3 regions of the Hohaiivirga grylli genome follow, and region 1 is predicted to be linked to each of the others. Evidence: riboswitches for the same ligand, from Rfam matches in the RefSeq annotation. Region 1 holds a riboswitch; each other region holds the start of a gene.
What was found. A riboswitch is a leader RNA that binds a small molecule or an ion and turns the genes downstream of it on or off. The one in region 1 is predicted to bind cobalamin.
Positions count from the first base shown of each region.

Region 1 (9,859 bases):
CTCAAACCGAAAAAACTAAAGCATATTGCTGTCAAGGAAGCAGTGTTCCCATTTGCCCGCTTCCCGGGTGTCGATGTATTGCTTGGCCCTGAAATGCGCTCAACCGGTGAAGTTATCGGCCTGAGCTCTGACTTTGGCACAGCGTTTGCCAAAAGTCAGCTTGGGGCCAGTACCAATGTCCCGCGGACAGGTACTGTCTTCGTCTCCGTTAAGAACGACGATAAACCTAAAATTCTGGAAGCTGTCAGATTGTTGTCTGAGCTTGGCTTCAACATCACGGCATCAGGCGGCACACGCCAGTTTCTTGAAGACAACGGGATTCCAGCCCGCAAGATCAATAAGGTTCTTGAAGGTCGGCCTCATGTGGTTGATGCCATTAAAAATGGTGACATCCAGCTGGTCTTCAATACATCTGCAGGCGCCGGAGCAATATCTGACTCACGCAGCGTGCGTCGCGCAGCCCTCTTGCATAAAGTGCCATATTATACAACAGTGGCAGGAGCACTGGCTGCGACCAAAGGCATTCATTCCTACTCCAAGGAAGAACTTTCAGTCCGGTCATTACAAGAGTACTTCTCTTAAAAAGTATTTTGTGCTATATGCTAATTTGCAATCGCAATTGATAGGTCACTATCAGTTGCGATTTTTCATTATTTTGGCGGGTCAGTTGTAAGCTGGCCCGTTAGCTTTAAGGAATGAGAGCAGATATGGAAAAAGTGCCACTTACGGTTGCAGGTTTCAGTGCCCTTGAAGAGGAATTGAAGCAGCGCCAACAGGTTGAGCGCCCTCGCATTATCGAAGCGATTTCGGAAGCCCGTGCTCACGGTGACCTCTCCGAAAACGCCGAGTATCATGCGGCCAAAGAAGCACAGTCTTTGAATGAAGGTCGTATTCTTGAGCTTGAAAGCATGATCGCCCGAGCAGAGGTGATTGATATTACAAAGCTGGAAGGCAACCAGATCAAATTCGGTGCAACTGTTGAACTCGTCGATGAGGATACAGAAGAAGAAAGAACTTACCAGATCGTTGGTGACCCAGAGTCCGACGTCAAACTGGGACGCATTTCCATTTCTTCCCCAATTGCCCGTGCTCTGCTCGGTAAGACAATCGGTGACAGCGTACAGGTTCATACACCTGGCGGTGGCAAATCATACGAGGTTGTCGCTGTTCGCTTTGTCTGATTGACAGAGGGAAGCAACAAGCCCAAGCCGCGCAATTGTGCGGCTTTTTTATGGCCTTGCATCTCTGAGCAGGCAAAACAAAACCCGTAAAGAAATAAATCCGTACGGGTCTTTTTCGGAGCTTTAAGAAAACTTATTCTTTAGCAACAATATGATCGAGAGGCACCAGAGGTTCATCTTTGACTGCATCAATTGTCAGAGCAGTCCTGACATTGCGAACATTTGGCATTGAGGTCAGATCACTGACCAGGCTCTGGAAAGAATGCAGGTTTTTGGCAACGCATTTCAAAATGAAATCAATATCACCTGAAAGTGTCCAGCACTCCCGAACCATATCCCATTTGGATATCTGCTCTTCAAAGTTAGACAAATCTTCCTTGCCCTGAACCTTCAGCTGCACCATGGCAAAGCAGACAAGCTCAAAACCAAGGGCGCGGGGATCTAACATGGCGCGGTAAGACTTAATGATTCCCGAACGTTCAAGAGCACGAACCCTACGCAGACAGGGAGGGGCAGAAAGACCAACCCGACGGGCTAGTTCAACATTCGTTATACTGCCGTCAGCCTGTAGCTCTTTTAAAATAGCCCAGTCGATGGCATCTAGTCGTTCGCTCACTGGCAGGAACTCCAATTTATGATTCTGTTATCTCGATACCCATGGAGGTAAAAAACTATGTCGTTGAGTAGCTTGATCGAGATATTGATCAATCCCTGACAAAATTTTACCTATTCAGTAAAATCAGACCTATGATCTTGTTTCTATCTGCATGTAGACTTAGAAATCAAGGCCAAAGCGATTGGTCACACATATCTATGCAGTACTATCTCTGTTGATGGGCACAAGCTGGTTCTCAATTATGAGGAAGGTTATTATTAAATGCTGATCTGGGTTTTGACAGATGGCAAAGCAGGCGACGAGGTCCAATGTCTTGGCGTTGCAGAAGAACTTGGCGGACAGATAGAGCTACGCCATGTCGCAGCACGTGCGCCATGGTCATGGCTGGCACCTTGGGGACCAGTCAGCCCATCTGATAGACCCGGACATCCGGAAAGCCCCATTAGAGCCCCCTTCCCTGATTGCGCAATCGCCTCGGGACGACAGGCGGTTCCGTTTCTCCGCTTGCTTAAGAAGCTGTCTCCAAAAACCTATACTGTCTTTTTGAAAGATCCAAAGACAGGAGCGGATACAGCTGATCTCATCTGGGTACCGGAACATGACAGTTTACGTGGTGAGAATGTCATGACGTCCATCACACCACCCCATCGCCTCACCGCCGCAAAATTGCAGGCAGCACGGCGTTCCGGCGATCCCCGCCTCGATAAGATCAAAAGCCCTCGGGTTGCTGTTTTGGTAGGCGGTAAAAGCCAGCACCATCACTTTACAGCAACAGACATCAGCCTCTTTATTGAGAAACTGCAACAACTGATTACATCTGGTGCGCATCTTATGATTACCGCATCACGCAGAACACCGTCTTCACTGATTTCTGCACTTGAGCAGCTGGTGAAGAGTAAGTCCGGTCATTTTCTATGGGATGGAACAGGTGACAACCCATATCTGCCCATGCTTGCCACCGCAGATTACATCGTTGCGACAACAGATTCTTTCAATATGATTGGTGAGGCAACAGCAACGGGTAAACCCATTCTGGCTTTTGAGCCCAGTGGTGGGCATCCAAAATTATCTCGCTTCATCGCCCATTTGGTAGACTATGGAGCTGTGCACCCGCTCACAGGCCATCTTGAAGGAAGGCCATATAATCCGTTAGATGTTACCCAACTCATAGCATGCCGGATCAAAGAAAGAATGGCAGATCGTTAAAACTGCTCTGTTCCGGCACCAACCGCGCTTTTAGGAGAATGTAATGGCTGACCGCCACGCTAAAGTTTTAATCATTGGTTCCGGCCCGGCAGGGTACACAGCAGCAGTCTATACGGCCCGTGCAATGCTGAAACCTGTTCTTATTTCCGGAATGCAGCCAGGTGGGCAGCTGACAATTACAACCGAAGTTGAAAACTATCCTGGTTTCGCGGACCCAATTCAAGGTCCATGGCTGATGGATCAGATGCGTGCTCAGGCTGAAAACTGTGGCACTGAAATGATCTCAGACCACATCACCAAGGTCGATCTCTCCTCCCGCCCTTTCCGTATTGAAGGTGATGCCGGTTCCTACACCTGCGATTCCTTGATCATTGCGACGGGCGCTCAGGCACAATGGCTTGGCTTGCCATCCGAAACAAAGTTTCAGGGCTTTGGCGTTTCAGCTTGTGCAACCTGTGACGGCTTCTTCTTCCGCAACAAGAATGTGATTGTTGTCGGTGGCGGAAACTCAGCTGTTGAAGAAGCTCTTTATCTGGCTGGTATTGCAGCCAAGGTTACCGTTATTCACCGCCGCGATTCATTCCGTGCGGAAAAGGTTCTGCAGGAACGTCTTCTCAAGCATGAGAAAATTGAAGTACTCTGGGATAGCGTCATTGAAGAAATCTGCGGTGACAGCGCACCGCTGTCCGTAACACATGCCATGGTCAAGAATGTCAAAACCGGCGAAACCAGCCGTGTTGATGCTGAAGGCGTGTTCGTAGCCATTGGTCATAAGCCATCAACTGAGATATTCGCCGGACAGCTTGAGACTAAGCCAGGTGGCTATCTCAAGACTGCTCCAGACTCAACAGCAACCAACATTCCTGGGGTCTTTGCCGCCGGTGACGTCAGCGATGATGTATTCCGCCAAGCTGTAACAGCTGCTGGCATGGGCTGTATGGCCGCTCTTGAGGCAGAACGTTTTCTTGCTGCTCAGGAAGACTAAGAATTGAAAGCCCTGCAGTCTATTTTTCAGAATGCAGGGCTTTTTTATGGTCTAATACATTTGCATAGTTTTTGCATTTCACCCTTGCGTTTTACGCATAATGCTCCACTTTAACGACTGTACTTAAATCAAAAAGGCATAGCCACTCTGAGTAAGCAGAGTAAATTCAAGATGAGGGCCTTTTGAAGGAAGCTGTTGTGGACTGGGATAAAATCAGGGTTTTCTATAATGTTGCCGAGGCTGGCAGCTTTACCAAAGCAGGTGATGAGCTGGGCCTCAGTCAATCAGCTATCAGTCGTCAAATCAGCGCCCTCGAGCGTCATCTGAAAGCTCCTTTATTCCACAGGCATGCGCGTGGTCTTATCCTAACGGAACAGGGTGATATCCTGTATCGCGCAGCTCGTGATATGCGCATGCGTATCGAGACAACACAGGCTCGCCTCTTCGAAACCAGTGAAAAGCCATCAGGTACGCTCAAGGTCAATACAACTGTTACCTTAGGCTCATTCTGGCTGGCACAAAGAATATCGGAATTTACAGACCTCTATCCCGATGTTCACATAGAACTCATCCTGACCAATGAAGAGCTGGATTTATCCATGCGTGAGGCTGATGTTGCCATTCGCATGCGCCGCCCGGCCCAGCCTGATCTGATTCAGAGACGCCTCTTCACCATTCACTATCACACCTATGCTTCACCGGATTACATAAAGAAGTTTGGTGAACCTAAAACAATTTCTGACATTGATGAGCATCGACTTGTCTCATTTGGTGGTGATGAGCCTTCTCACATCCTTGCTGTTCACTGGCTCGCAACAGCCGGAAGAGATATCAATAATCCGCGTCCCTGCCACTTACTTGTAAACAACATTCTTGCCTTGAAAAACGCGATTAAAACGGGAACAGGCATTGGCGCCCTCCCCGATTACGCTGTTGGACAAGACCCAGATCTTGTCCAGGTTCTGCGTGATGTTGAGATGCCATCTCTTGATAGCTATCTGGTTTATGCAGAAGAAATGAAATCGGTTGCCCGTGTTCAGGCCTTCCGGGACTTCCTCGTTACCAAAGCTCAACGCTGGTCCTTCTGATCAACACAGATTGCACCATCTAAGCAGTTCCCTCTGCTGGTTAAATGCGTTAGTGTATTTTTCGTAACAGGCCCCTAAGGGATAATAGGGAACCGGGTGCAATTCCCGGGCTGCCCCCGCAACTGTAAATGGCGAGCCTTACGCCTCATGCCACTGGAGTAATCCGGGAAGGCAGCGTAATCAGCAAAGACCCATGAAGTCAGGAGACCTGCCCGTTACATCGTCCTTCAAGCAACCGGGTGGGTTGGTTGATCGGGTGCTCCCGGGTGACGATATCGATGTAACCACGCGGGCAGAAAATGAAATTAACGACCCCCCCATTGAGACTTCAACAGATCAGCATAGGCCAAATCAACCAATGCTAAGATTTCTCGCGGCGCTCACAGTTACCTTTTCCTGCCTGATAACTGCAAATACCGGACACGCAGAACCGAAGCGTATTGTTTCGCTCAATCCCTGTCTGGATACTGTTTTAATATATGTTGCAGATCGGGAGCAAATTGCGGCCCTCAGTCACTATGGCAGAGATCCGGAATCTTCAACAATCTCTGAGATTGCTAAAGACCTGCCATATGTTTCCGATAGCGCAGAAGAAATTCTCAGCTTAAAGCCAGACCTTATTCTCTCCGCTGGCCATTCTTCACCTGCAACACGCAAGGCCCTTGAACAAATGGGCTTGCCGAGTCAGATGTTCACTGTTCCCAATACACTGCAGGATAACTATGAGCAGATCAGACGTATTGCCTCTCTTGTCGGGCATCCTGATCGCGGCGAGGCATTAATCAGTACAATAGATACAGCCATAAACCAGATGCGCCCGGCATCAGCTGCAACCAGATATAAAACCTTGATTTTGCAATCCAGTGGTCTTGTCGCTGGCTCTGGGACATTAATTGATGAAATGATGACAATAGCTGGTCTTGATAATGCAGCCAGTCAATACGGCATCTCTCAATGGGGAACGGTCAGTCTTGAGCAATTAATAGCTGATCCTCCGCAATTACTGCTAATGGATATGGAAAACAATACGAAGCCGACATGGGCAGACCGTATTCTACATCATCCGGCTTTAACGAACCCAAAAGTCAGCATGAAACGTGCACCTATTCCGCAACCATTTTTGTATTGTGGTGGCCCGGTTATCATAAAAACGGCCGAGGCCCTTAAGAAAGCAAGAGATATAATGGAGAAAACACCATGATCATCAGGCAAAGAAGCCTTCTGATCGGGCTGACACTTATTCTGGTTATTCTTGCTGCCATAAGCTTAAGTGCCGGGAGAATATGGATACCGGCAGAGGTATGGTGGAACCATCTGTTCTCAAATACTGCCTATGATCCACGCTGGGCCATCATATCGGAACTTCGCCTCCCACGGACCCTGCTGGGTATCATCATCGGTGGTGCTCTCGGTCTTATGGGGGCTGCCATGCAGGGCTACACACGCAACCCTCTGGCCGATCCCGCAATTCTAGGCATATCAGCAATGGCAGCCTTTGGTGCTGTCATGAGCCTCTATCTTGGCCTTGTCATCCAGAATAACTGGACACTGCCTGTCATGGCAATGTTGGGGGCTATTATCGGTGTCATTCTGTTACTTGCCTTATCCGGGCTCACATCTGGCGTCATCACCTTCATTCTGGCTGGCATCATCCTGAATACCGTTGCAACAGCTGGCGTATCTTTAGCTCTTAATCTGGCACCCAATCCATGGGCTGTCAGTCAGATTGTAAACTGGTTGATGGGGTCTCTTGCAGATCGCTCATTTGATGATCTCTATACCGCGTCACCATTCATTATTATTGGCTGTCTCATGTTGCTCTCCACCGGCAAAGCACTTGATGCTCTCACATTTGGTGAGTTGGGGGCCCGATCTCTTGGCATTAATCTCAAATCCACCCGCTGGATACTGGCTATCGGGGTTGGATTGGCAACCGGCGCAGGCGTTGCTGTTACCGGTGTGATTGGATTTATCGGCCTCATCACACCGCATCTGATGCGACCATTCGTTGGTGCGCGCCCAAGCAGGCTTTTACCTGCCAGTGCATTGGCCGGAGCTTGTGTTACTCTCGCAGCCGATATTCTCGTCCGGCTAATCCCATCTGTGGTTGAGATCAAGCTTGGCGTTGCCATGGCAATTCTAGGCGGTCCATTCTTTCTTGCACTACTGATTGCAATGCGTCGGAGGCTTACATGAGTACACTGTCTGCCTCTGGCTTATATGTCAGCCTTGGCCAGAAATCTGTTTTGAAAGATATTGATCTCACATTCAAATCAGGTCAGGTCACAGCCATTGTTGGCCCTAATGGCGCTGGAAAATCCACGCTTCTTACCTGTCTTTGCGGTCTGCGGGCACCAACAACAGGCCAAGTGTTCCTTGATCAGACACCGCTCCTGTCCATGAAATCGGCACACCGCGCGCAAAAGCTCGGCTTTCTCCAGCAAAATCCAGAGATTGCATGGGCTATTGATGTGCTCACAATGGTCAGTCTAGGGCGCACACCATATGCTGGTTTCAACAAACTGACAGCCGTTGATCATGCGGCTGTCAACAGAGCCATGGCACAGACAGATATGCTCCCCTTTGCTGATCGGGATGTGACAACCCTTTCTGGAGGTGAACGCGCACGTGCTATTCTGGCACGGGCTCTTGCCGGAGAACCGGAATGGCTTCTTGCAGATGAACCTTTTGACGGGCTGGATCCTCGCCATCAACTTGAAGCCGTCAAAATATTCCGTGAAATGGCTACTACAGAAAGTAAGGGTGTCATTGTCACCCTGCATGATCTTACCTTAGCTGCACGGCTTGCTGATACCATCATCGTTCTGGCAGAAGGCAAAACCATTGCCATCGGCACTCCGGAAGAAGCCTTGACGCCGAGTATCCTTGCAAAAACCTATGGCGTGGAAACCCGAACAATAATGAGCGAAACAGGCCCCATTATTCATATTGTCGGCCTGTCCCGCTAAATGTGTGTTTATGGGAGTCCATCTCCCATAAACTTACTCACCTCTGTTCGCAGCAACCGCAACATCAGCTGCCTTGCCAACTAATTCAGACATATGGCTGAACTTCGTAGAGAAGGTACCAACCCCAGCTGTGGCAGACCTCAGTTCGATAATCATATCACTAATTTCAGCCTCTGGGATTAATGCCTGAAGTATATCCCAGCCCTGCCATCCGGGCCGGGCATCATAGCCCAGTATCTGCCCGCGTCTGGCAGAAACAAGCGCACTGGCTTTAGCGATTGTTTCACTTGGAACAGCAATATCAACGGCAAGAACCGGCTCCAGCAGAACCGGCTGAGCATTCGGCAATGCTTCCTGCAATCCAATCTTTGCGGCCATTTGAAAAGCCGCATCAGATGAATCAACCGCATGATATGAGCCATCGGTTAAAGTCACGGCAATATCAACGACAGGGAATCCAAGTATGCCTTTACGCAAACCATCCTTAATTCCTGTTTCCACCGACGGGATGTATTGTTTCGGCACCACACCACCCGTGATTTTATCATTGAAGACAAAACCTTCGCCACGAGGCATCGGTGCAATCTCAATCATGACATCACCATACTGGCCATGACCACCTGACTGCTTCTTATGACGTCCACGCGCACTGGACTGCCCTTTGATGGTCTCGCGATAAGCCACTTTAGGTTGTGATGTATGCACCTCAACCTGATAGCGGGATGCAAGCTTTTCCAGCGCAACCCGAAGATGCATTTCACCTTGCCCATGCAGCCGGATCTCACCCAGATCAGGACGTGTCTCAATAATGTAGGACGGATCCTCTTCCGCAATTTTTGCCAGACTTGCAGTCAGACGTACATCATCTTTGCGGTCCTTGGTTTTAATAACCATGGCATAAACCGGTTCCACAGCCTGTAACGAAATAACCGGTTCAGGCGCAGTCTTTTCTGTCGTAAAGCTTTCACCTGTTGCAATATTATCCAGCCTTGCAAAAGCAGCAACATCACCTGCAACAGCTTCGGCAAGGCGTTGCGTCTGGCCTGGCTTCATGACAGTCAATCCGGCAATGCGCGTTTCACCTCCGCTACTTCCGGTGACCGTATCACCTTCAGTAAAACGACCACGCAGAACACGGGACAAACTTATCTTGCCACCATGTGTCGTGTGAAATGTCTTAACAACATGAGCGAGAGGTGGCCCTTCAGCCTCCAGCTGCAATCGATCCAGTGTCTGGGCAAGTCCCGGACCATCATGGCGCAGAGTCTTTAAAAGACGTGTCACCCCATTGGCGCGCTCAGCAGAGCCAAAAAGTACCGGAACAAGATTACCGGCTCTGAGATCTTTGGTAATTTCATCAAAGACCTGATCACGAGGTGGTTCAATCTCGCTGATCAAGCCTTCCATCAGCTTGTCATCATAATCTGCCAGTTTCTCGAGCATCTCGAAACGGGCATCCTTCTCACGCCCGACATCACTGGCAGGAATATCAACAACCTCACTTTCAGCATGCTCGCGATAGATCGCAGCCCTTTCAAGCGCCAGATCAATATAACCAACGGCAATACCATCTTTCCAGATGGGAATTTGCCGTAGCAGCAACGGTGTTTTTGATGCTGGCTGTAGAATAGACAGGGTGTCATGAATACGCTGGGTTGCAGCATCAATCTTATTAATGAAAAGAATACGCGGTATACCCGCCTCTTCCAGCTCTTTCATCACCACTTCAAGGGCCGGGAGCTTACGCTCATCTGCTTCACAGACAACGATTGCAGCATCACAGACCGGGAGTGTCGCACGCATATCCCGCAGGA
Region 1 covers NZ_JBBYXI010000003.1:259,179-269,037, reverse strand. Annotated here, with positions in the region: gene carB (carbamoyl-phosphate synthase large subunit) at 1-582, shown strand, start outside; gene greA (transcription elongation factor GreA) at 708-1,181, shown strand; gene WJT86_RS09405 (Lrp/AsnC family transcriptional regulator) at 1,315-1,797, opposite strand; gene WJT86_RS09400 (mitochondrial fission ELM1 family protein) at 2,059-3,003, shown strand; gene trxB (thioredoxin-disulfide reductase) at 3,047-3,988, shown strand; gene WJT86_RS09390 (LysR family transcriptional regulator) at 4,186-5,076, shown strand; cobalamin riboswitch at 5,128-5,306, shown strand; gene WJT86_RS09385 (ABC transporter substrate-binding protein) at 5,270-6,277, shown strand; gene WJT86_RS09380 (FecCD family ABC transporter permease) at 6,274-7,272, shown strand; gene WJT86_RS09375 (ABC transporter ATP-binding protein) at 7,269-8,045, shown strand; gene WJT86_RS09370 (elongation factor G) at 8,079-9,859, opposite strand, start outside.

Region 2 (9,859 bases), on a different contig from region 1:
AGTGGTGAAATCGGGCCGCGTAAGCTGAATGGTTATGCGAGCCTGAAACGTCCATCACCTGATACAATTAAGCTTGATGATATTAATTTCAGCTTTGGAAGCGCTTTGATTAATGGGGCTCTTTCTGCTGACAAAGGATTGGCTCAAGGGAAGATTAAAGTCCAGGCTGATAATCTTGATGAGCTGTCAACACTGGCTTTGACGAAGCTCTCTGGTTCGTTCAATGCAGATATTGAGCTAACGGCTGATAACGGCCAGCAAAGTGGACGTTTTATCGCTAAAGGCCGTGGAATTGATGCTGCAGGTATAAATATCAAAGTTCTTGATGCGGATATTTCCGCCAGTGATCTTTACAAGAAGCCGGTACTTAATGGTTATCTCACAGGTAATAACTGGTTGCTTAATGGTCAAAGTGTAGAGACTGTTTCGCTCAAGGCGACGGGTGATGCCAGTGCGAGTATTATTAATCTGCAAGCCAATGCACAGGGGCTGAATATCAGCAGTCAGGCCAAGGTAGAACCGGGTGAGGCGATTGATATTACGCTTGCAAATCTTGCTGTCAAAAGAGGCTCCAGAGCGATTACTCTTGCCAAGCCTGCAAAAATCTCAGTTGCGAACGATAATCTGAGTATCGCAGGACTGACCATTGCCAGTAACGGCGGACAGGTGGATGTTGATGGTGTGGTTGGCACAGCAAATAACAAAGCCAGTAATCTCAAGATTGATTTCAGAAAGTTGCCGCTTTCAATTGCAGGTTTAGCTGTCCCATCACTTGAACTTTCTGGTGCGATTGATGGGCAGGTGCAGATTACAGGGCCAATAGCCAAGCCGCAGGGGCACTATAACCTGAAGGTCAGTGGTGTAATGACCCCTGAAATTCGTCAGGCAGGGCTATCTGCGATTGATACAACCCTCAAAGGTCAGCTCAAAGGTAATGAAACGGCCTTTGATGCACTGGTTTCCATGGGGCGTGCAGGACAACTCTCTATTAACGGAACGGCACCTATCGACCCTGCCGCCAAAATGGCTATCAAGGTCAAAGGCCAGCTAAATGCTGCGGCTGCAAATTCAATGCTGTCTGCTTCCGGCCAGCAGGTGAATGGCAAGGTTGATGTTGATGCCTCCATTACTGGCACGGCCAGTAAGCCATCAATTGCCGGTCAGGCCGTTCTCTCAGGTGCCAGTTTTACGGATAACCTGAACGGTGTGAAGCTCAATAATATTCAGGGACGGATAACCGGGCAGGGAGATACCGTTGTTATTGAGCGTTTGACAGCCCAGACGCGTAACAATGGTTCTATTGATATCAGCGGTCGTGTTGAGGTTGCGCCGGCCAAGGGGTTCCCTGGAGCCTTCAAAATTAAAGCTAACCGTGCAGAGCTGGTATCCAGTGAGCTGGTGACCGCTGTCAGTAATATGGCGCTCGATATGAGCGGCCCGCTGGCGGAGAAGCCACAGATTACAGGGCGGCTGGATATTGTGAAGATGGAAGTAACGCTTCCAAACCGCCTTCCAGCAACGGCTCAGCCGTTACCGAATGCCAAACATATTGCACCGCCACCAAAGGTAAAAGCTCGTCTGGATGCTGAACGTAAGGCACGTGAGAAGGCAAAGAAGAGTGCTCCTTTTGATGCGCGTCTCGACCTGCTGGTTTCGGCACCAAACCAGATATTTATTCGTGGGCAGGGTGTTGATGCAGAAGTGGGTGGTGAATTACGTATCAGTGGTACATCACGCGACCCAAAGACACTGGGTGGTTTTGAGATGCGGCGTGGTAAGCTGACAATTATTGGCCAGCGACTTGATTTCACACGTGGGAAATTGACATTCTCGGGCGATCTGACTCCTGAACTTGATTTTCTTGCTCAGACACAGGCTGGTGAGGTGACGGCAAAGGTTGCTGTAACGGGGCCGGCCAATCAGCCGGAGTTTGATCTTTCTTCGACACCAGAGCTGCCAAGAGATGAAGTCTTATCTCGCTTGCTTTTTGCCAAATCCTCTGGCTCGCTTTCACCCTTTCAGGCACTCCAGCTTGCACAGGCTATTGCTCAGCTTTCAGGAGCCGGAGGCCCGGATGTCTTTGATGAAACCCGTAAGGCTCTGGGGCTGGACAGTCTTGATATTACGGCAGGGAGTAGCGGTGGCCCAGCAGTTGGGGCGTCCCGCTATATCAACGACCGCATCAGTGTTGGTGTTCGTGCTGGTGCTAAGCCAGAAGATAATGCTGCAACCATCAATGTTGATATTACTAAGCGCCTGAAGTTCCAGGGCGAGGTCGGTGCATCCGGGGATACATCGGTTGGTGTCGGTGCTGAGTGGGAATATTGATTCTCAATAGAACTGAAAGCGGCGTGTTTATCGCCGCTTTTTTTGTGCGCTGATCTATTTTTACTAAGTTTAAATGTATATGATCTGCAAATAATATTTTGATAAATCACGTTAATTTTAAAATCGGTTAGTAATTTCATTTTGCAATAGTAATATGGTTAATATGAAATTAAGTTCATCCGATTTTTTGTTTTTCTCAAACATTGCGAGGTGACTATGAGTAACGGTTTCTGGCCGCGCTGGACCCTGAAGACCGAAGGCGCAATCATGCCTGATGAGAGATTGCCCCTTGGACAGTCTTTAGTAGTTGGCTTGCAGCATGTGGTTGCCATGTTTGGCTCCACTGTCCTGGCTCCTATCATTATGGGGTTCAATCCGAATGTCGCGATACTGTTCTCTGGTATTGCAACACTGATTTTCTTTGTGATCGTCAAGGGTAAGGTTCCAAGTTATCTGGGCTCAAGCTTTGCTTTCATTGGGCCAGTAGCCGCGGCGGCGGGGTCTGGTCCGGAGGTTAATATTCCTCTGGCCCTTGGTGGCATTATTGCAGCCGGTGTTGTTTACGCAATCATCGGCTTTATTGTGCAGATTGTTGGCCATCGCTGGGTTGAAAAGGTTATGCCACCCATCGTGACCGGCTCAATTGTTGCTGCGATTGGTCTTGTTCTCGCTCCGCTTGCCGTACAGAGTGCTTCCGGGATTTCTGCGGCTAACCCGGGTGGAGATGCTTTCTCACGCTGGATTGCTCTGGCAACCGTTTTGGCCATCGGCTTAATCACGGTGTATGCGCCGGGCTCGCTTCGCCGGATTCCAATTCTTCTCGGGGGGGCTTTCGGGTATCTGTTTTATTATCTCCTGACCAATGTTGGTGGCTATGGCCCTGCAATTGATTTTACTGGTGTGCAAGCAGCACCCTGGTTTGGACTTCCAGCCTTCACCACACCCGAGTTTTCATGGAAGTCGGTTTCACTGATTGCACCTGTCGCAATTATTCTTGTGGCTGAAAATCTTGGACACATCAAAGCGATTGGAGCGATGACCGGACGCAGCTATGACTCGTATCTGGGACGTGCATTTATTGGTGATGGTATTGCAACCATTATTTCGGGCTCATTTGGCGGTACGGGTGTAACGACTTATGCCGAGAATATGGGCGTTATGGCCGTTACGCGCATCTACTCAACACTCATCTTCGTTATTGCTGCTTTCTTTGCCCTTATTCTTGGGTTCTCGCCAAAATTTGGTGCGGTTATTCAGACAATCCCGGGGCCGGTCTTAGGTGGTTTGGCAATTGTTGTATTCGGTCTGATTGCAGCAACAGCCGGACGTATATGGGTTGAAAATAACGTGAGTTTTGCGAACCCACGCAACCTGATTACAGCAGCCGTTACGCTCATTCTTGGTGCAGGTAACTTTAAACTTGATGTTTTCGGGTTTGAGCTGGAAGGAATTGGTACTGCAACTTTTGGTGCAATCATCCTTTATCATATCTTGAATGGCTTCCAGAATAAAAAGGAAGAGCCGATTTTATAAGGTATTGTTTTTAAATGATATTCAGTAAATCGTGTGTGGCTTTTAGGCTTTAGCCGGTGACGCACGCTAATATCTGAAAAGCCTGCTCCTTGTGTGGGGCAGGCTTTTTTATTAACACTGTCTGATAAAGGTTGGCGAAAAAACTACTATTGTACTTGCGGTTACGGCGCATACCGTGACAATAATAACCTATAGTAGATGCTGCTGATTTAAGTTTTGGTAGTAAACTCTGTTTAAGAGCCTATAAAAGGGTTCACTTGAGGAGACGTACGCATGTCAACGGCAGATTTGGTTGTCCAACAGTTGCCATACCTCCGGCGTTATGCCAGAGCCCTGACCGGCAACCAGACGGCAGGCGATGCCTATGTTGCGGCGACGCTTGAAGCTCTGGTCAATGAACCACGCATCATTCATGAGAATGATACCGCGCAGGTGAAAGTAGAGCTGTTTCAGGTTTTCACACGCATCTGGAATTCTCTGGCTGTTAATGGCCATAGTGAACTTGCAGAGCGTGGTATTCCTGCTGAAGCACGCATTGCACAGATCACGCCACTTCCACGACAGGCTTTTCTGTTGTCATGCCTTGAAGGTTTTATGGAGCAGGATATTGCAACCATCCTTGCTCTCAGCAAGCAGGAAGTACGCCAGCTGGTTGATGAGGCGGGGCGCGAGCTTGCAGCTGATATGGCAACCGAGATTCTGATTATTGAAGATGAATCCGTTATTGCCATGGATCTTGAGCATCTGGTTGAAAGTCTCGGACACAGCGTTATCGGCGTTGCACGTACCAGAACAGAGGCCCTGAAGATTGTTGATCAAAAGCGCCCTGGGCTTATTCTTGCAGATATCCAGCTTGCCGATGGTTCTTCTGGCCTAGATGCTGTCAATGATATGCTGAAGACTTTTTCGGTTCCTGTTATATTCATTACAGCTTATCCAGAGCGCTTCCTGACAGGTGAGCGCCCTGAGCCAGCCTTCCTGATTGCCAAGCCATTCCAGCCGGTTAATGTGTCTGCTGTTATCAGTCAGGCTCTGTTCTTCCAGCAGGCAGCCAGACAGAAGAAGTCTGCTACTGCCTGAATTTAAAAGACATTTCATGCTCAAAGCCGTCGGATTTTCTGACGGCTTTTTTATTTGTCTGTTTGTATTGATGTCTACCTATTGACGTTTTTGTGGGTCGATATACTATATTTTGTGTTCGAGGTTCTTTCGATTCGAAATCGGGAGCTAAGAGGGAATATGGTGCATCTGCTTGCAGATAATGCCATAACTGCCCCCGCAACTGTGAACGGAGAGTTGTTATCCGCTTAAGCCACTGGGAAACCGGGAAGGCCGGATGATAGCAAAGACCCGTAAGTCAGGAGACCTGCCTTGAATGAAACTGTCCACGGGCGGGGTGTCCGGTGCGCTGTTCATTCAGGTGTTGATCACCTTTGAACGCTCCCCGAATTTTCGCCTTTCTTTAACTTCGGGGTGAAGTCGTATGCATGTATCATTTCTATCTTTTCTGAGCTGATCTGAAAGGCTGCTTCAAGGCGGTCTGGTAATATTAATCTCAGTCGACACCTTCATTAGCTGTCGAAACGGGTAGTCGTGTCTTCATGCCTTCATTCCCTTCCGGGAATACTAAAGTGACGATTACAATCTATTCAAAGCCTGCATGCGTACAGTGCACTGCAACAATCCGTGCTGTTGAACGTAAAGGGATCAATTATCAGGTCGTAGACATTTCTGAAGATGCAGATGCCTATGCCTATGTGCGCCAGCTTGGATATATGCAGGTCCCGGTTGTTGTTGCCGGACAGGATCATTGGGCTGGTTTCCAGCCAGACCGGATTGGGGCTCTCGCTTGAGGGGGCTGTGATGGGTCTTATTGTCTATTTTTCTTCTTCAACGCGAAATACCGAGCGTTTTGTCGAGCGACTGGGTCTGCCTGCACAGCGTATCCCTGTAAGCCCTGATGAGCCCATGCTCAAAGCCTCTGAACCCTATGTTCTTTTTGCCCCGACATATGCGGGTGGAGATGGGGAAGGGGCTGTTCACAAGCAGGTTATCCGTTTTCTGAATAATACGGAAAACCGGAGCCTGATCCGTGGGGTCATTTCATCGGGAAATACTAATTTTGGGAAGTACTACGCAGTTGCGGGAGATGTTGTCGCGGCCAAATGTAAGGTGCCGCTTCTCTATAGATTTGAGCTTCTGGGTACTGCCGAAGACGTCGTAAATGTCAGATCAGGATTGGAAAGATTTTGGCTACAATAGAATTAGAAAAGCCGCAGCAGGATGCGGAAGATAGCGCCTATGATTATCATGCGCTCAATGCCATGCTTAATCTCTATGGTGAGGATGGCAGCATTCAGTTTGATAAGGATGTTCTGGCAGCGCGGCAGTTTTTTCTGCAGCATGTTAATCAGAATACCGTTTTCTTTCATAATCTGAAAGAGAAGATCGGTTATCTGGTTGAGAAGGGATATTATGAAGCTGAAGTTCTCGACCAGTATTCTTTCAACTTTGTAAAAAGCCTGTTTGAAGAAGCTTATGAACGTAAGTTCCGTTTTCCGACATTCCTGGGCGCTTTCAAATATTACACCAGTTACACGCTGAAAACCTTTGACGGAAAGCGTTATCTTGAACGTTATGAAGATCGGGTTTGTATGGTTGCTCTGGCCTTGGCTCAGGGAAATGAGGGACTTGCACGCTCTATCATGAATGAGGTGATCTCCGGGCGTTTTCAGCCTGCAACGCCAACGTTCCTCAATGCCGGCAAGAAACAAAGAGGTGAACTGGTTTCATGCTTCCTGCTTCGTATTGAAGACAACATGGAATCCATCGGCCGGTCAATCAACTCCGCTCTACAGCTTTCCAAGCGTGGCGGTGGTGTTGCATTCATGCTGACAAATATTCGCGAAGCAGGGGCACCGATCAAGCAGATCGAAAACCAGTCTTCAGGTGTCCTCCCCATTATGAAGCTGCTGGAAGATGCTTTCTCATATGCAAACCAGCTTGGTGCGCGTCAGGGAGCCGGAGCTGTTTACCTGCATGCGCATCACCCGGATATTATGCGTTTTCTCGATACAAAGCGTGAAAATGCTGATGAGAAGATACGTATCAAAACGTTGTCCCTTGGTGTCGTCGTTCCGGATATCACGTTTGAACTCGCCAAGAACAATGAGGATATGTATCTGTTCTCGCCGTATGACGTAGAGCGGGTATATGGCGTGCCTTTCTCTGAGATTTCGATCAGTGAGAAATATCGTGAGATGGCGGATGATCCGCATATACGGAAGAAGAAAATCAAGGCCCGTGAGTTCTTTCAGGTTCTGGCCGAAATCCAGTTTGAATCCGGCTACCCTTACATCATGTTTGAAGACACGGTGAACCGCTCCAACCCGATTGAGGGGCGCGTTACAATGAGTAATCTCTGCTCGGAAATTCTTCAGGTCAATGAGGCCTCAACCTATAATGCTGATCTTTCCTATCAGGATATGGGAAGTGATATCTCGTGTAATCTGGGATCGTTGAACATAGCCAAGGCCATGGATTCATCTGATTTTGGCTTAACGGTTGAGACCTCAATCCGGGCGCTGACAGCTGTATCTGATATGAGCCATATCAGCTCGGTTCCTTCCATTGAAAAAGGCAATGATGAATCTCATGCCATTGGTCTTGGGCAGATGAACCTGCACGGATATCTTGCTCGGGAGCGGATATTCTATGGCTCTGAGGAAGGTATCGATTTTACCAATATCTACTTCTATACGGTTGCTTACCACGCCATTCGGGCTTCAAACCTGATTGCTCGTGAGCGTGGTCAGACGTTCAAGGATTTTGAGAAATCAAAATATGCCTCTGGTGAGTTCTTCGACAAATATACGGAACAGGTTTGGGAACCATCAACGGAGCGTGTTCGTGAGCTTTTCGTGAATTCTGGAATAGCAATTCCAACGCAGGAAGATTGGCGTAAACTTAAAGATGATGTTGTAAAATATGGTCTTTATAACCGTTATCTGCAGGCTGTTCCGCCAACTGGCTCAATCTCCTACATCAATCATGCCACATCATCCATTCATCCGATTGTCTCCAAAATTGAGATACGGAAAGAAGGTAAGATCGGGCGTGTCTATTACCCTGCGCCCTTCATGACGAACGACAATCTTGAGTATTATCAGGATGCTTATGAGATTGGTCCGGAAAAGATCATTGATACCTATGCCGCTGCGACCCAACACGTCGATCAAGGGCTGTCTTTGACATTGTTCTTCCGTGATACGGCTACAACCCGTGATGTGAACCGTGCCCAGATCTATGCATGGAAAAAGGGCATCAAGACAATCTACTACATCCGCCTGCGCCAGATGGCACTGGAAGGCACCGAAGTACAGGGCTGCGTCTCCTGCAGTCTGTAATGTTTATGAAATTCAGGATAAGAAAATGAAAACACCTGTAAAGAAAACGGTATCAACAATCAGTGCCATTAACTGGAACCGGATTATTGATGATAAAGATCTGGAAGTTTGGAACCGGTTGACCGGCAACTTCTGGCTTCCGGAAAAAGTACCGCTTTCAAATGATATTCCGTCATGGGGAACATTGACCGCGGAAGAACAGCAACTGACAATTCGTGTGTTCACTGGTCTGACATTGCTCGATACCATCCAGAATACAGTTGGGGCTGTCAGCCTGATGGAAGATGCAGTGACACCACATGAAGAGGCGGTGCTCTCAAACATCAGCTTCATGGAAGCCGTTCATGCGCGTTCTTACTCATCAATCTTTTCAACATTGTGCCTGACACCGGATGTTGATGATGCCTATCGCTGGAGTGAAGAGAATGCGCACCTGCAAAAGAAGGCAGAGCTTATTCTTGAGCACTATCGTGGCAAGGATCCGTTAAAGCGCAAAATTGCCAGTGTGTTTCTTGAAAGCTTCCTGTTCTACTCGGGCTTCTATCTGCCCATGTACTGGTCAAGCCGAGCCAAACTGACCAATACGGCAGATCTTATTCGCCTCATCATCCGTGATGAAGCAGTGCACGGTTATTACATTGGCTACAAATTCCAGCGTGCCTTGGAAAAGCTCGGAGCAAAAGAACAGGAAGAATTAAAGGAATTTACCTTTGATCTTCTTCTTGAGCTTTATGATGTCGAGGCAAAATATACCGAGGAGCTTTATGATGGTGTGGGCTTGAGTGAAGACGTTAAAAAGTTTCTTCACTACAATGCAAACAAGGCTCTGATGAACTTGGGATTTGAAGCATTGTTCCCGGCCAGTGTCACCAATGTGAACCCGGCTATCCTGTCTGCATTGTCACCAAATGCCGATGAGAACCATGACTTCTTCTCAGGTTCTGGTTCATCCTATGTAATCGGCACTGCTCTGGCGACAGAGGATGAAGACTGGGATTTCTAAGTGATATAAGAGAGTGGCATACTCGTTATGCCACTCTTAACCGGCAAAGATTTCCTTCTGCCGTTCTTCCAGCTGTTGCTGGTACATTTTCAAAGCGTATTCTTCCGAGATTATCCCGAGCACGCGACGGTGTTCTTCAGTGTCCACCACAACCAGTATTTCGGTTGTGAGGCGTTCAAATTTTGGCATGACGCGGCTTAAAGATTCATGCGCTCCAATATAGGCGCTGGCATTTGTCAAAATATCACTGACATATTGTTCTGCGCCGCCTTCCTCTCTTGAACGGGCATGGGCCAGAGCAACGTCAATAATTCCAGAGAAGGCCTGTTCCTGATCAATCCCGATAACATAACGGGCAGAGGCTAGCGGAAACTGCTCGCAGAATTCGGCAATCGTTTGATCACTGCGCGCAACTGGCGGGCCACGACGCATGAGTTCCTGTGCTGATGTTTTATAGAGCCAGCCAATATCCTGCCCACCGAGTATCGCTTCACCACGTAAATGAAAACGCCATGTTGCGAAGGAGTAACCGAAGATACGGCGCACTGTCAGCATCGCTGCAATCACACCTATCATTGACGGGACAAGT
Region 2 covers NZ_JBBYXI010000002.1:6,094-15,952, forward strand. Annotated here, with positions in the region: gene WJT86_RS04410 (translocation/assembly module TamB domain-containing protein) at 1-2,328, shown strand, start outside; gene WJT86_RS04415 (solute carrier family 23 protein) at 2,545-3,861, shown strand; gene WJT86_RS04420 (response regulator) at 4,135-4,941, shown strand; cobalamin riboswitch at 5,046-5,249, shown strand; gene nrdH (glutaredoxin-like protein NrdH) at 5,493-5,714, shown strand; gene nrdI (class Ib ribonucleoside-diphosphate reductase assembly flavoprotein NrdI) at 5,725-6,123, shown strand; gene nrdE (class 1b ribonucleoside-diphosphate reductase subunit alpha) at 6,111-8,267, shown strand; gene nrdF (class 1b ribonucleoside-diphosphate reductase subunit beta) at 8,293-9,270, shown strand; gene WJT86_RS04445 (chloride channel protein) at 9,307-9,859, opposite strand, start outside.
Region 2: it holds a riboswitch for cobalamin, as region 1 does, so the genes downstream of both, nrdH (glutaredoxin-like protein NrdH) here and WJT86_RS09385 (ABC transporter substrate-binding protein) in region 1, are expected to answer to the same signal.

Region 3 (9,859 bases), on a different contig from region 1:
GAAGGCATTTCAACTGTTGTTATCGGTTATGTGGCAACATCTTATGGACTTGGCTTCACGATTGGATGTCTTTTCACTCCAATTCTTATTAGGCGAGTTGGCCATATTCGCGCTTTTGCAAGTCTTGCAGCTATATCAGCGATTGTTGCGATCTTCTTTACGCAGGCCTCCGGTACAGAATCATGGATATTGCTGCGCTGTATTTCAGGTATTTCCATGGCGGGGCTATTCACGGTTTCAGATAGCTGGACCAGCTCTTGCGCTACCTCTGAAAATCGTGGTCGTGTCTTATCTATCTATATGATTTTCAATAAGATTGCCCTTGTCATATCGCCTTTGGGCATTGCGCTTGGCTCCGTCAAGAGTGACGGGTTGTTTATGGCGGTGTCTGTATTGATGAGTCTGTCATTGCTCCCTATCTGCGCTGCGAATGCGCAGGAGCCGCCTTCCCCAACAACAGTCCGCATCAATATCCGCAGAATATTCACGCTCGCACCTTCAGCTGCTATTGGCTCTTTTGTTGTTGGTTTGATGAATGGCCCCATCACAAATCTTGTAACGGTTTATGGTACCAGCCTAGGCATGACCGCAGCCGTTGCCGCAGCACTGCTCTTTGCAATTCAGGGCGGCAGCCTGATTATGCAATGGCCGCTTGGGATTATATCTGACAAATATGACAGGCGTTATGTTATTGCTGGCCTGGGTGGCGGCACATTTCTGGTCTGCATGCTAACGATAGGAGCTACTTTTATCGGCTCAATCCCGCTTGTTTTTCTATCGGTATTCTTGTGGGGTGGTATCGCCCTATGCATTTACGCAGTATGTGTTGCGCATGTTTGTGACGTTGTCCCCGCCGAAGAGATTGTACCATCTGTCTCAGGACTACTGATGCTTTGGGCGATAGGTATGGCAATTGGCCCTGCTCCTGCAGCATATATCATGGAACGGTTTGCGCCATGGGCCCTGTTCTTTTACTCAGGCTGTGTTTCACTGTTGATGGCTCTTTTTGTATTATGGCGTATTCATTACAAGAAGCGCGAACCAGTTCAGGGCGGGTTTGTTATTATGACACCGACAACACCGGCAACCGCACCGCTCAATCCAAGAGCTGAACCCATCGAAGATATGGAAACAGCAGACACACAAACAGAAACTTCCACGACAGGGAGTTAGATCGTGGAAGTCATCTGCCAGCTTTCCGATTAGACCCTATTCCTGTTCGGGAATATCTGCCTGTGCAACAACAGCTGTTTCCAATTTTGCATATTTTTCAAAACGGTATTTCATCATCCCCTCCAGCCGCTGGTGAAATTCAGCAACTGTAATCGCCCGCGTTTTTTTACCCTTTCGACTTACAAACAAAGACTTGTTGGCGCGAGCTGCTTTAGGCAACAGCTTTGATGCCGCTGTAGAGGGTTTACTCGCCTTTGCTCTCATCAGCTTTGAAGCGCTGGAAGCTCCGAGGAAATGTGTAAAATAATACTCAGAACGGAAAAGTTCTCTTCCAAGGCGCTCTTCTACACGAGCAGCATCACGCTTGAGAAGTTCAGCCGCCATGACAGCAGCAACATAAGGATTATACCGCAGATTCATAACCCGCTCAGACATAACCTTATCTTCAATCATCAGCTTACCGCCTTTAGAAACAATAGCTGCTGCTTCTTCTTCAAGATTATGCTGTGCTCCATAATCTTTAATAACTTCAAGCCACGTTCCATTCAGAAACTGAAACAATCCGCGAGCTGTAGATGTGGATGCCTTTGCATCCCATCGAAAACTGGATTCTTTATCGGCCAGGGCTAACAGGTAGACCGCATCCGTATCTGTCTCATAAGCAGCCTGAACAATTGTCTCAACAAGCCAGCACGGGACAGCTCGACTGCCAAAACTGATCATATCTTCAGATGAGCATGTGAGTTTTCGTTGCAACGCAAGATCAGAAAAAGTTCTTGGCGGTTCAATATCTGCCGGAAAAGCCTCTCTCACCTGCTCCATAGCTTCTTCCCAGGCGGAAAGGCTTTGGTCATCGTAAGACGTATTGACCACAACATTGGCAGGCTGGGCCGGCAAACCTGTAGCCGTTGCAACCTTAATAGACAAGCCAATTGTCAGTATACCTAAAGACAAACATACTGATGCAAAAAATAAATTTATGCTTCTTATATTATTCCCCAGTTTACTTTTAATATTACTTAAAGAAAAATTTGATTCATGCGCGCATAAAACATGCGACGCCCCCTCAGTTTTTTTCATTGTTCTTCCAACCAGCTTTATTTATTAATATTTACACTTAACTGCCGGGAAATATGTCAGACACTTATGGCAAGAATCGGTCAGCTTGGCGGTAAGAAGCGGGCAAAATCCTATAAATTTTCATAGAATTCAAAAATTCTTATAAAATCAATGCGTTGAAGAATGCAGAAAATAAAAGCTTAATGAGTTTCCAAATATCAGTCGGATAAATCTACATACAATAAGGCCTCCCAATCATCTTGGGAGGCCTTATTTCAGAGTAATTTACCAGCTGGCTCTCAGGCCGCCATAAACAGAGCGCCCGGGGGTCCCGTAATTCAGAACTTCCTGATAGTGGGCGTTGGTCAAATTCTCTCCACGAACATAAACCGTGAAAATATCATCGATTTTATATTCAACATGCGCGTCCAGTCTGGCGTATGGCGCAAGTTTGCCAACCTCATTAGCAGAAGAGAAACGCTCACCGACAAAGACAATAGACGGTTCAATCGTCAGCTGACGGGTTGGTGTAATCGTGAAAGCAATCCGCCCCTCATGCTCAGGTCTGCGGGCGAGCTTTTGATGCGTCTCGGCATTTATTGAGCGCATATAAGTATAATTTGCTTTCACACTCAGCAAATCAGGAACAATCTCAAACGTACCGGAAAGCTCAAGACCATGGGTTCTGGCACGGTTAACATTAAGATAGCATCCATAATAACTGCTTGTCGGGCATGTATCCGGATCGAAAGTGAAATCAATCAGATTGCGGAAGCGGTTAGCAAAATAAGTGGCAGAAAGCTTCACGCGACGATCAAACAGATATTGATCAATACCGGCATCAAAGCCCAGAGAGTACTCAGGCCGCAAATCAGGATTACCGTATAATGGATCATTCAACTGGAACAGCGTTGGTGCCTTGGCACCTGTGCCAATACTGGCCCGAACGATTGTATCCGTTGCTGTGATGTCATATGCCGCGGTTGCGCGCCATGTATTAAACTGCTTGCCATCTTCTACCGCATCAATACGCCCACCCAAAGACAAGCTGAGATTCTTTATCGGAGAGATCTGGTGAATGGCATATACTGAATTGGTAACCTGATCATAGCTCGCTGTTTTCTTGCGCGCAGAAGGATAGGGCAGCACATCTTCGTGATGTGTCGTCATAAACTCTTTTTCAGTTTTGGCGCCAAAAGTGAAAGTCCCAAACTGGTCAAGTTTCAGGTCACCCTGATATTCCGCAGCAATACGCTTTCCGCGATAATAATCTTTAGCCCAGGATTTTTCAGGCGCGCCATACCCGTAGGAATAGAAGTCAATCGCTCTGTACCGACGATCGGTCACATTTCCTGAAATAGTGATCTGATTGGTCAGGCGCCCATTGAACATCAGATTTTTCAATCGCACATAGCCATCAAGCAGCCCTTGACGGGAACGTGATGGTGTATCCGGAAAATCGCCCCAGCCGGAATCATAATCGGATACGTTAAGTGAAGAATATCCGCCGATTTCCAGCTCTGTCGTATCATTTAAAGCGAAAACCAGACGACCATTCAGGCCGAGCTGTTTTGATGGGTCGCGCTCCAGCTTACGTGGAAAATCCTTTGTAATTCTTTTTATCCGGTAACCATAGCGGGAATAACCATCAGTGTCATACCCGCTCACGGAGAAAGCGTAGGATACAGGGCCATTGCTCCCAGAAACACTCGCCTTCAGACCTTTAGAGCCATAACTGCCACCTTCGGCAGAAACCGTTACGCGAGGTTTACCCTTACCGCGTTTGGTAATGATATTAATAACACCACCCATGGCATCGGAACCATAAAGTGCCGATTGCGGACCACGCAGAACCTCAATCCGTTCGATATCAACCGGCACAATACCGGAAAAGTCAAAACCACCACCTGTATCGGCCGGGTCGTTCATCCGGATACCGTCAATCAGAACAAGGGTATTCTTTGATTCCGCACCTCGGATACGAACAGATGTAACTGAACCCGGACCACCGGATGTATTGACATCAAGACCAGGTACACTGCGCAGAACACCCGATATGTCGTTCGAGACGTTTTTTGCGATTTCATCGGCTGTAATAACCGAAATAGCACTGCCAGAGTCTGAAATAGCAGTCGGAGAACGGGTCGCCGTAATTACGATTTCCGGCAACCTGTCATCAGCTAAAGCCGATTGCAAAGGAACGGATACGACAATTGTGGAGAGAGAAGCCGCCAGCAGGCGACGGGAAAAAGAAACCATCAAAGCCTCCAGCCCGCCCCGCCGGCGGACAATTCGAGTTGCATTTGACAATTGGCCGGTCTCCTGGCTTGCGGGTCATCATGAACATTCGCCTTCCAGACTTGCATACAGCATAATGCCGTCAGCCCGTGGCTTCTTGAATGTCATTCACCGCTTACAGTTGCGGGGGCAGCTGTGGAATTGGAAAAATCCGTACCACATTCCCGTTTCACCCCTATGCGATGGGGCACCAACGTCTGCCCCTCCAGTACAGACTGCGCCCAAGCTTGGCAAGTCTCGCCCACTATCATTTAAGACAACAAGCCATTTTTATGTGTAATCCTGAAGCTACTCCAGTTGTTATGATGACTGAAAATAAAGAGTCTCAGCAAAACAACTGCGGCACTTTCACCGCTTCTCACACAGGCATACGCGCAATTTCGAGAATCGCATCAAGATCAAGATGTGTTTCAAGATGCATCGCGAGCTCATCCAACGTCTGCTCGACAAGTGGCTCATAGGCAATGCCCGTCCAGGAAGACATATCACCTAGACGTGTCAGAAAACCTTGCCGGAAGGCATCCTGCGAGAACAGACCATGGATATATGTCCCCATGACCCGGCCTGTTGCAGAGGTTGCCCCTTCAGGGTCACCGGCAATCTGTAACATTGGACGTACGCAGTCTTCACCATCTGTACGGCCAAGGTGGATTTCATAACCGGTGACACTTTCACTAGAGGTACAGCAGAAACCGGAAACAGGCCGCACCGCTTTCTCAGAACCAAGCCATGTTTCAACCGCCAGAAGACCAAGACCATCGCAGGCTTTCAGATGGCTCTCAACACCATCCGGATCATGAATTTTCTGACCAAGCATCTGGTAGCCACCGCAAATGCCAAGTACATGACCTCCACGCCGGACATGAGCAAGCAGGTCGATATCCCATCCCTGCTCCCGGAAAAACGTCATATCGGCAATGGTTGCTTTGGTACCCGGCAGGATGACCAAGGTTGCATCCGCTGGCAGTGGCTGGCCCGGCGGTACCATTTGTAAAGAAACGGAAGGCTCAAGCTTCAATGGATCCAGATCATCAAAATTGGCAATGCGTGAGAGCATCGGCACGACAATCTTAATTGTAGCCTTTGCATCCTTACCCTGCTGTTCAAGATCAACGGCATCTTCAGCAGGTAGTTTACCTGCAGCATTAAACCACGGCACAACGCCAAGGGCTTTCCAGCCTGTTCTCTCTGCAATTGTCTGCTCCCCGGGTGAGAACAGTGAAACATCACCCCGAAATTTATTAATCAGAAACCCTTTGATCAGACGTCGATCAGTCTCATCCAGAACAGTATGCGTCCCAACAAGGCTGGCAATGACACCCCCACGATCAATATCACCAGCCAGAATAACCGGCACGCCCGCAGCAACCGCAAATCCCATATTGGCAATGTCTCGTTCTCGCAGGTTAGTTTCTGCCGGGCTTCCAGCTCCTTCAACCACTACAATATCCGCCACGTGAGACAATCTTTCAAAGCTCTCAAGCACAATCGGCAACAAGTCATCTCTACGCGACTGGAAAGAACGGGCTTCAAGGTTTCCGGCTCTTTGCCCATGGACAATAATCTGCGAACGTGAATCTGTTTCAGGCTTCAATAGAACCGGATTCATATCAACAGTTGCCGGTACTCTGGCAGCACGAGCCTGCAAAGCCTGCGCCCGGCCTATTTCACCACCCTCAACAGCCGCAGCATTATTAGACATATTCTGCGGTTTGAAAGGTCGAACGGTCAGTCCGCGTCGGACAAATGCACGACAGAGCCCGGCAACCAGAAGGGATTTGCCAACATTAGAGCCCGTTCCCTGCACTATGATTGCCATAGTATTTGATGTACACTTGCCGATAGACATTATGGGACTTTTCAATTCTGTTTATTTCAGCCGGATATCTGGCAGAGCGGATGGCTTCAGCAATAAGGGGAAGCCCGAAACCATCACAGCAGTACCATCACAGACTTGAGCAATTCTCTGGTTAAGCCAGCCCTGCCAATCACGGAAATCACGACCCATTGCTGTTTCGGGAACAATACCCAGTCCAACCTCATTTGACACCAGAACCAGTGAACATTGCGCCATCTGAACAGCAGACACCAACTCTGTAATAGCAACTTCCATATCTCTGTCAGCCAGCATGACATTCGTCAGCCAAAGCGTCAGGCAATCAACCATTACAACGTTTTGTGCCTGACTTTGTAAAATAGCCTGCGCCAGTTCCAGAGGGGCTTCAACCGTTTCCCAGTTCGCATCACGATCTGCCTGATGCGCGAGAATACGCTGCTGCATGTCTGCATCACGTGCTTCAGCTGTCACGATAATTGTTTTTGCTCTGCCACTCTCATCGGCTAATTTCTGGGCAAAACGACTCTTCCCGGAGCGGGCGCCACCTATAACCAGAAATTTCTGAAATTCCATATCTGTAACACCAACTATAAATCAGACTCAGAGAATGCTTATAGACTAATCCTGAAAAATTTTAGCCTCAATTTATCCTTCTTGTAAGAATAGATAACGCCTTTATCACATCCCCCTATTGGAACAGGCATCAAATAGCATTAAGTCATTATCTGAAATCACAGAGTATTATCTGCGACAGAAAACTGATAGCGAGTAAACACCGTATTGCATGACCGATCGTAATTCAGAACTCCCACCGCAAAAGAGTCATGCTCCCCATTCAAAGGCCGGCGTATGGCGCAAGAAATTGGCCTGGCTTGGTCCAATTGCCAGCACAGTTTTATTCGTCGTAGCTCTGGGCGTGCTCTGGCACATTATTGCCGGAATGGATTATGCCAAGCTGAAAGAAGCGTTCTTTTCTGTTGGCTTGGAATACATCGGTATTGCGCTTGCTTTTACGATTGTCAGCTATTGCCTTCTGACATGTTATGACGCTTTGGCCCTTTGGCAGCTGAAAGTTAAAGTACCTTACAGAACAACGGCTCTTGCATCTTTCACCTCTTATGCCATCAGTTTCACACTTGGTTTCCCGCTTTTAACTGCCGGAACTGTTCGCTACTGGATTTACTCTGGTCGCGGTGTCCGCCCAAGTATCATTGCCAGTTTGACCGTTATTGCCGGTTTCACATTCTGGATTGGCATGGGAACGGTTCTGGCCTGGTGCCTGCTACGCAAGGCCGTTGTCCTTAGTAATCTTGTCTATACAGAGCTAGGATTTGTCTATGCAGTAGGATATGGCGCAGCCATTGCTATTGCAGGATATTTCATCTGGGTTTCACTGAAACGCCGTTCCATTCGCGTTAAAAACTGGCAGCTGGAATTACCGGGCTTTCGGGTTTCACTGGGGCAGATGCTTATTGGTGCGGCAGATACCTGTGCAGGGGCCGCTGTCTTTTATGCACTCATGCCACATGTTAATCTTGGGTTTGAGACATTTCTCGCAGTCTATGTCTTTGCGGTGATGATCGGCATGTTCAGCAACATCCCCGGCGGCGCAGGTGTCTTTGAAACCATCATGCTTCTGGCCCTAAGCCGTTACCCGCGTGAAGAGGTTTTTGGTGCTCTTATTCTCTACCGGATCATCTATTATCTCATCCCGTTTGTCATTGCTCTATCGATACTTGGCGCCTACGAGATATTTTCCCGGATGAGGCCGATTATTCAGGCTCAGACAAAACGCCCTAAAATGGATTAGGTTATGTCAGATCATGCCCCTTCCTCCCGCAGAGCAGACCGCCATAACCAGCGCTGGCAGTATCTGCTACAAGGGGCTGGTATTGCACTTCTGATATTCCTGTTATGGGCAGGTCTCAAAGGGGATATAGATTTCCGGCTGGCGCTTGCTGCCATCATCCTGCTCGGTGCGTTACTCGGTGCATCCTTCTTACAGGATATTCAGGCCCATCAGCGGAATAAGGCGGAACAGGAAAGTACCGGCTCTTCACTTCCTCTTGCAGATACCCTGCTGGCCAATATTCCAGACCCGATTATCCTGATTGACCGCCGTATGATTGTTTATGAAACAAATGCTGCTGCACAGGAGTTACTGCCGACCTTAAAAAAGGGATTACCCTTATCTTTCTCACTCAGAAATCCGGATGTGCTGGCCGGGATTGATCTGGTTTTAAAGAACGGGACATCCATCAAGGTCGAGCATAACGAGAAATCACCAACTGAACGGGCATATGAACTTCAAATCAGTCTGCTGCGGGGAAATGAGCAATGGGTGTTACTATTCTTCCGTGATCTCACATCCGCCAGACGTCTGGAAAAAATGCGCGTCGACTTCATCGCCAATGTCAGTCATGAACTTCGCACGCCGCTGGCCTCTGTCATTGGTTTTATAGAAACAATACAGGGCCCGGCACGTAACGACGAAGCTTCACGCGAGAAGTTCCTTGATGTGATGCTGACCCAATCACGACGTATGGCGCGGTTGATCGATGACCTCTTATCCCTATCACGTGTGGAACTCCACGTTCATATGGCTCCGGATACACCGCTTGATCTGGAAAGCACAGTTCGACAAATCATTTCAGCGCTTGCTCCCCGGGCAAAAGAAAACGGCTTTAAGCTGAACCTGATCACAGAGGGTGGCCCCTTTATGATCAATGGGGACCACGACGAAATGCTCCGTGTCGCAGAGAATCTGATCGAAAATGCCATTAAATACGGCGGAGATGGCGGGCAGATTGATATTACACTCAGGAACCATCGTGCCGTAGAAGATAAACGTGCCGAGGTTGAATTTTCGGTTCGTGATCATGGTGTTGGTATTGCGGCTAAGTATCTGCCGCGCCTGACCGAGCGTTTTTATCGCCCCGACACGGAAATAGGCCGTCGCAAAGGCGGAACAGGTCTCGGGCTTGCTATTGTTAAACACATTATCATCCGCCATCGCGGGAAATTGGGTATTGAGAGTGATCTTGGCAAAGGATCTCTTTTTACAGTCAGGTTACCTGCCCGCCTTTCAGACAATCAGAAAACCTGAAACACGGAGACTGTCACACAACTGTCATGCAAGTGTCATACAACAGTAATGCTTCGGGCTTATGGCTTCTGCCGACGCAGCCAAGAAGGCTGCGGACCGAAGTCAACTCAAGGAGTATGGTTCGTGAAATTGTTTTCCTACGCACTTGCTGCCACTCTTTCTTTCTCAGGTATGGCACTCACCGGGTCTGCATCCGCTGCTGAAATTACCGGTGCAGGCGCAACCTTTCCTTACCCCGTTTACTCAAAATGGGCTGAAGCCTACCGCAAAGAAACCGGAACCAACATTAATTACCAATCCATTGGCTCAGGTGGTGGCATCCGCCAGATTACAGCCAAAACCGTTGACTTTGGTGCAACTGATGCACCCTTGAAAGCTGAAGATCT
Region 3 covers NZ_JBBYXI010000001.1:534,410-544,268, reverse strand. Annotated here, with positions in the region: gene WJT86_RS02320 (MFS transporter) at 1-1,173, shown strand, start outside; gene WJT86_RS02315 (lysozyme family protein) at 1,210-2,127, opposite strand; gene WJT86_RS02310 (TonB-dependent receptor plug domain-containing protein) at 2,518-4,491, opposite strand; cobalamin riboswitch at 4,531-4,740, opposite strand; gene WJT86_RS02305 (cobyric acid synthase) at 4,889-6,379, opposite strand; gene cobU (bifunctional adenosylcobinamide kinase/adenosylcobinamide-phosphate guanylyltransferase) at 6,401-6,940, opposite strand; gene WJT86_RS02295 (lysylphosphatidylglycerol synthase domain-containing protein) at 7,152-8,177, shown strand; gene WJT86_RS02290 (ATP-binding protein) at 8,181-9,473, shown strand; gene pstS (phosphate ABC transporter substrate-binding protein PstS) at 9,597-9,859, shown strand, end outside.
Region 3: it holds a riboswitch for cobalamin, as region 1 does, so the genes downstream of both, WJT86_RS02310 (TonB-dependent receptor plug domain-containing protein) here and WJT86_RS09385 (ABC transporter substrate-binding protein) in region 1, are expected to answer to the same signal.